Regions from separate parts of the Lysinibacillus sp. NPDC097162 genome, predicted to be linked through region 2. Evidence: predicted binding sites of a transcription regulator. Region 2 holds the regulator's gene; the other holds the start of a gene.
The links. Region 2 encodes Rex, which represses fermentation and respiration genes when NADH is low (regulators of the CRP and FNR family bind a similar motif). Its sites were predicted from a motif close to TTGTGAAATATTTCACAA; they were not measured.

Region 1 (3,425 bases), on a different contig from region 2:
ACTACAGATAATGAGGCTGGTATAAGTAAACCTGTTAAGCCATATGTCAGAGAATAACCAACATGTCCACGTGCGCCATACGATTCAAATGCATAGTACGAGCCACGAATCGCAAGTAACACTAATGAAATACTAACCGGCACAAGCAAAATTGTTCCATAGTAAAATGCTGTTTGAGGGAAAAATCCTACAATCCCAACAAAGAAAAACACTAAAAAGACATTCGTTACTTCCCATACAGGCGATAAATATCGTTTAATAATATTCGTTATAATATGGTTTTTCCCAATTAGGAGACTGTAAGCATTGAAAAAGCCTGCACCAAAATCAATGGATGCGACCATCACATAACCAAAAAGGAAAATCCACAATACTGAAATTCCTAATATCTCTAATGTCATATGATGTCACCGCCTTTTTCTATATTCCGATCTTCAATTTCACGCTCAATTGGATTCTTTTTAAACATGCGAATTAATACAACGGTACTACCTACTCCAAGTACCGCATAAACACCTGAGAATAACAGCATCATTAAATCCACATGATCGCTCGTTGTTGCGCCCTCTGGTGTTCGCATAATACCGTATAGTATCCACGGTTGACGTCCAACTTCGGCAAGCCACCAGCCTGATTCAATCGCTATTATTGACAGTGGTGCACCTGCAACAATAATCCATCTAAACAACCGCGAATGAATAAACCGCCAACGACGTAATTTCCCTACTACATAAACTAAAGAAACTAATGCCATGAACATACCGATAAAGACCATCGTATTAAACAGATAGTGAATATAAAGCGGTGGTCGGTCTTCCTCCGCAAATTGGTCTAAGCCTATCACTTCTGCATTTGGATTATTAGCTGCTAGTATACTTAATGCATAAGGTACTTTAATGGCATACTTTACTTCCTCGCCATCTAGCACACCGAATAAAATAAGTGATGCTTTATCTGTTGTTTCAAAATGCCATTCAGCCGCAGCTAATTTTTCTGGTTGGTATTCCGCTAAGTATTTGCCTGAGAAGTCACCTATTATTGCTGCTGAAATTGATGTCACCAGACCAATCTTCATTAATAAAAATAATGATTTTTTATGATAAACATGGTCTGAACCTTTAAGCATACGGTAGCCTGCAATTGCTGCCAACACAAATGCTGATGTCATGTAGGCAGTAACAAGCACATGCGCTACTTTAGTTGGCATAGCTGGGTTAAACATTGCTAAAAATGGTTGAATATTAACGAGCTGACCGTCCACTATGTCAAAGCCTTGTGGTGCGTTCATAAAGGCATTCACGATTGTTATAAAAACTGCAGACATTGATGCACCTAAAGCAACAGGAATTAGAAGGAGCATATGTTTTTTCTGACTATCGAAACGATCCCAAGTGTATAAGTAGATACCTAAGAAAATGGCCTCAAAGAAGAATGCAAAGGTTTCCATAAAGAGTGGTAATGCTATAGTTTGCCCTGCGAGTTGCATAAAATTCGGCCATAGTAAAGATAATTGTAATCCGATAGCTGTACCTGTAACGACCCCTACAGCAACGGTAATGACGAAACCTCGTGCCCAACGTCGTGCCATTAAAATATAATGCTCGTCATTCTTTTTGTATCCAGTCCACTGCGCAATCATAATCATTAACGGCACGCCGACACCAATCGTTGCATAAATGATATGGAACGATAACGTAAGCTCCGTTAATGCACGACTCCAAAAGACTGCTGATTCATTAATCATCTCATTACCCTCCTAACTACCAAATATTCTTCCCAGTATGGAAAGTAGCATGATAATTGCAACACCGAAGCTTAACCAAATAAGCTTTCTTTCCTGTGACTTATACAAATTGCACCACTTCCTTTCCCTTATCCATACCCATATTTTCCACTATTTCAACGAAAAAAACCTTTATAATGGACCGAAACTTCGGCCTATTATAAAGGTTTCAAATTTTGTTCATTTAATATACGCATATTCGCCAAACATTTTTCTTAATTCGTTCACAACCCCAATTTATGAGGGGATTACAAACAAATAAGTGTAAATTTACAAAATTATTTACACTTATTTGTCATTGTTCCATAAGATTAATTTAAATCCGATCTTCCTCCCGAATATCTTCAATCGGTACAAAAATTTCAATATGGCGCTTCAAGTTTTCAAATGTTGCAGGTGCATCTCCACCATATTCGCCATCTAGATTTAAATGCACTTCGTTTTCCGTCGTAACTTTCACAACACTTGCCTTTTTATAAATAACACGATCATCCTTTAAATGTTCGCCTCGTAACGCCATTGCCGCAAGTTGAATAAATTCTGGAAGGCTCACTTTTTTCAATACTAATAATGTAAAGTAACCGTCGTTTATGCTCGCATCTGGTGCAAGCTTTTCAAAGCCGCCAACAGAGTTCGTTAAGCCACATAAAAACATCATTGCATCTCCATCAAATACTTCACCATCATATTCAATACGCATATGTGATGCCTTAATAGATGGAATCATTTCAACCGCTTTTAAATAGTAAGCTAACTGCCCTAGCATTGTTTTCATTTTGCTTGGCACTTCGTACGTTAGCTCAGTAATACGTCCCCCAGCAGCGATATTGATGAAATAGCGTTCTCCATTTAACAATCCAACATCTACTGGTAAGGTATCGCCTTTAATAATAATATCAACGGCTTCATCAATATTTCGTGGAATATGGACGGCACGTGCAAAATCATTCGTTGTCCCCATTGGAATTAAGCCAATCTTCGGACGTTTTTCAAATTGCCCGACACCAGAAACAACCTCATTTAACGTCCCATCCCCACCAACTGCTATGATAATATCAAAACCACGTTCTACTGCGTTTTTTGCTGCTTCTATAGCATCGCCTTCACAAGTCGTTGCGTGACATGATGTCTCATAGCCTGCTACCTCTAGTTTCTCCAATACTTCTGGTAAATGCTTTTTAAACGCTTCTCGCCCAGATGTAGGATTATAAATGATTCTTGCTCGTTTCATAACATACCTTCCTGCTTCATAAGATTCTAATACTTTCAACGAATAAACCATTGAAATGTTGCACTGATGATTTAATGCGAAGTTCTACGCCTTGCAAAACAAATTACACCATATGCTTTCAATACGCCCGTACGAGCGCGTATTGTACGTTACACCTTTGACTAAGCCAATTGCTCCATTATTGTAATGCTGCTGTTACATGTTTTTTGAAATCTTCGTATACATATGTCCAATTTGCTTTGTTCGTAATATTATCTTCACGTATTTCAGTGTAAAGTGCTTTTTGTGCTTCCTCAAAAGTTGGATCTTCTTTGTCTGGTAATGTAGCTCTTTTCTTCACAACAATATCCTGTAACTCAGGCGCACGTGGTCCCCATTTACCTATAACTTGACCTGATTCATTAAGTAAAA
Region 2 (3,425 bases):
ACGATTTGTGGTTTAATCTTTGCTTTCTTATACCATAAAACAAAAAGGATTTGGACTTCAATTATTGCGCATGTCATGCTGAACGGCTTCGTTACACTTGTACAATTAAACGCAGAACCGTTGCAAAAATTTTTAGAAGAACTGCAAAAAATGCAATAAAAAAGAGCTAGATGTGGAAAACATCTAGCTCTTTTTATTAGTCATTTAATTCTTCAATTTGTCGTCGTTGTTCAGCTAACAAACGCTCTACTTGCTCGCGTTCTGCTTCTTTACGCTCTTCCTCTAAAAGCAATGCCTCGGCTTGTAAAAACTTACGATAGCCTCTGCGTGCAATGATAATACTAATTTCATAAATTACAAATAGCGGAATCGCTACGATAACGTTTGAAATAAAGTCTGGTGGTGCAAGAAATACCGCAATAACGATTAACACAAAATATGCATACTTTCTGAATTTCACCATCAATTCAGGATTTAATATACCTAAACGTGCTAAAAATAATGTCACAACAGGTAATTGAAAAATGATTCCGAACGGCATGACTAGGCGAAACAAAAATGAGAAATATTCGTTAATACCAATTGTTTGTTGTATATCTAAATTCGCAGATAAGCCCATCATAAAGTGCATGACATATGGGAATAAAACATAATAAGAAAATGAAGCTCCTGCTAAAAATAGAAAGAACGAATATGGAATATATTTTAAAGTAGCCTTACGTTCTGTCTCATGTAAACCTGGTGTAATAAATAACCAAATTTGATGAAGAAGCAACGGGGAACTTATAACAAACGCTACAATGACTGTCACTTGCAAATATACGACAAGGGGATCAGTCACTTTAAACGCGTTTAAAGTTAGTTGCTCTGCTTCTTTACTATATTGAATATGTTTAATTAATGGTTCGGCTAGATAAAAGCCAACTATAAGTGCAATAACAAAGAAAACAGCGCAAATAAAGAGCCGTTTTCTTAGTTCTTCTAAATGCTCTACGACTGTTAATTCTCTTGGATTCATATTAACTAGACATCCTTAACTTACTTAACGTTATCATTTTCTTTATGTTCAATTATTTTCTTTTTTGTATCGTCATCGTCATCAGCTAGACCTTTTGTTGCATTTTTAAATTCACGAAGTGTAGAACCCATTGCTTTACCTAGCTCAGGTAATTTCTTTGGTCCGAATATTAGAATTGCAACCACACCGATAATAACTAGGCTAACTGGTGTAAAAGCACTTAAGTGCACAACCATTGCAGCCACCTCCTCTTATATATATATCATTTTAACTTAAATATTTTCGTTTGGCGAATTTATTTCAATAGTTTAAACACCATCAATTGTAACAGTTTACAAATTTGTGAATACCTTTATTTATCGCTATTTCGTATTAAATAAATGAGCGCTTGTAATTCTACCGACAAATCTATCGTTAATAATTTCATAGTATCTGGTACGGTAATACGCTCTGGCGTAAAGTTTAAAATGCCCTTTGCATTCATTGCTGCTAATCGATCCGCCATCTTCTGAGCAGAACGCGAAGATACTGTTAAAATAGCAAGGTCTGCTCCATATTCAGCATACTTTTCTTCTAATAAATCGGGATGATAAACGGGAATATTGCTTATCATTTTCCCTTCTTTTGGTGCCTTTGAGTCAAATGCAACCACTATATGAGTGTTATGATTTTTTTGGAAATTATACTTTAAAAATGCATTCCCTAAGTTCCCCACACCGATTAACGCTACTTTTGTTGTCTCATGCTGATCAAGTGTTTGGCTAAAAAACTTCAATAGATGCTGAACATCATAGCCATATCCCTTTTTGCCAAGCGCACCGAAATAAGAAAAATCACGACGAATCGTTGCAGAATCGATTTTCATCGCCTCGCTCAATTCCTTCGATGAAATACGTTCCATTCCTTCTTGCGCAAAGTTTTGGATAAATCGATAGTAAAGAGGAAGTCTTTTAGTTGTGGCTTGTGGAATTTTTACTTCTTGTTTCAAACTTTTTCCTCCTTATAAACACATCAAATTCACCTAAGCGTATTTGAATACTCATTTTGAAACATGCTTATATGAATCAATTACATTTCAGCGTACATGCATCTAGAATTTTTTGAGCATGCTTGAAAGTCTTCTCATAAAATCTATGACATCCGCTGGGCCGCTAACTTGATTCAGACGGGTTTCAACCCACACTGAGTTCAATGCATATCATATTCATCACCCACTTATAAAAGTGGAGGATTTCCCTTTAGTTAACGGCGTGTTTTACGCCACTAACTAAAGAGAAATCGTTTCAATCTTACATGACAGCTTAGAATAAGTAAAGCACTGACATTGCAAGCAATTCCGTCATCCTTTACACTAAGAAAGAATTGAGGTGTCAAGAATGATTGTATTACAAGTCAATCAACTATATAAATCCTTTATTGCAGATGAAATTTTAAGTGGAGTCAAACTAGAAGTACAACACCGTGATCGTGTAGCATTAGTCGGACGTAACGGGGCTGGTAAATCCACTTTACTAAAAATCATCGCTGGTCAATTGTCATATGATTCTGGCGATATTATTATTCCAAAGGGCGTACAAGTTGGCTATTTAGAACAACATGCGGGTCTAAACTCAACTTTATCAATTTGGGACGAAATGATGACAATTTTCGAACCGCTTCTTGGACAGGAAAAGACATTGCGCTCCCTTGAGCAACAAATGGCTGATCCAGCGGTTTACGAAAATCCAGAAATGTATGCAAAGGTTATGTCCGAATATGACCAATTACAGCATGATTTTAAAGATGCAGGAGGCTATCAATACGAATCTGATACGCGTTCTGTTCTTCATGGTATGCAATTTTACCCAGAGGATTATGAAAAAGCAATTAGCTCATTGTCAGGAGGTCAACGAACTCGTTTAGCTCTTGCAAAGCTTCTATTAAGTAAGCCAGATTTATTAATTCTCGATGAGCCTACAAACCATTTAGATATTGAAACGCTATCTTGGTTAGAGACTTATTTAAAAGGCTATGAAGGCGCTATTTTAATCGTTTCACATGACCGTTACTTCTTAGACCAAGTTGTCTCCATCGTCTATGAAGTTTCTCGTCATCGCGTTACGAAATACACTGGAAACTACAGTGCTTATTTAGACGAAAAGGCGAAAAACTATGAGCGCGATGTAAAAATGTTTGAACGCCAGCAAGATGAGAAAGCAAAGCTTGAGGATTTTATTCAAAAAAATATAGCCCGTGCCTCTACGACCAAAATGGCACAAAGCCGACGCAAAATGCTCGAACGTACGGAATGGATGGACTCTCCTGACGGTAACGAAAAATCAGCTAGCTTTGGCTTTACGATAGAGCGACAAAGTGGCAATGATGTGCTCTCTATTGACTCCTTAGCTGTTGGCTACGGTGACAAGCA

Region 1: the regulator Rex is predicted to act here: its motif matches at 1,996-2,013, upstream of ACIQXW_RS22280 (cytochrome ubiquinol oxidase subunit I).

Annotation. Positions count from the first base shown of each region.
Region 1 is NZ_JBIWDT010000008.1:133,768-137,192, forward strand. Features, by position in the region: gene ACIQXW_RS22275 (cytochrome d ubiquinol oxidase subunit II) at 1-401, opposite strand, end outside; gene ACIQXW_RS22280 (cytochrome ubiquinol oxidase subunit I) at 398-1,744, opposite strand; gene ACIQXW_RS22285 (diacylglycerol kinase) at 2,100-3,014, opposite strand; gene ACIQXW_RS22290 (thioredoxin family protein) at 3,193-3,425, opposite strand, start outside.
Region 2 is NZ_JBIWDT010000010.1:77,221-80,645, forward strand. Features, by position in the region: gene ACIQXW_RS23175 (CPBP family intramembrane glutamic endopeptidase) at 1-159, shown strand, start outside; gene tatC (twin-arginine translocase subunit TatC) at 197-1,018, opposite strand; gene ACIQXW_RS23185 (twin-arginine translocase TatA/TatE family subunit) at 1,039-1,254, opposite strand; gene ACIQXW_RS23190 (redox-sensing transcriptional repressor Rex) at 1,371-2,006, opposite strand; gene ACIQXW_RS23195 (ABC-F family ATP-binding cassette domain-containing protein) at 2,395-3,425, shown strand, end outside.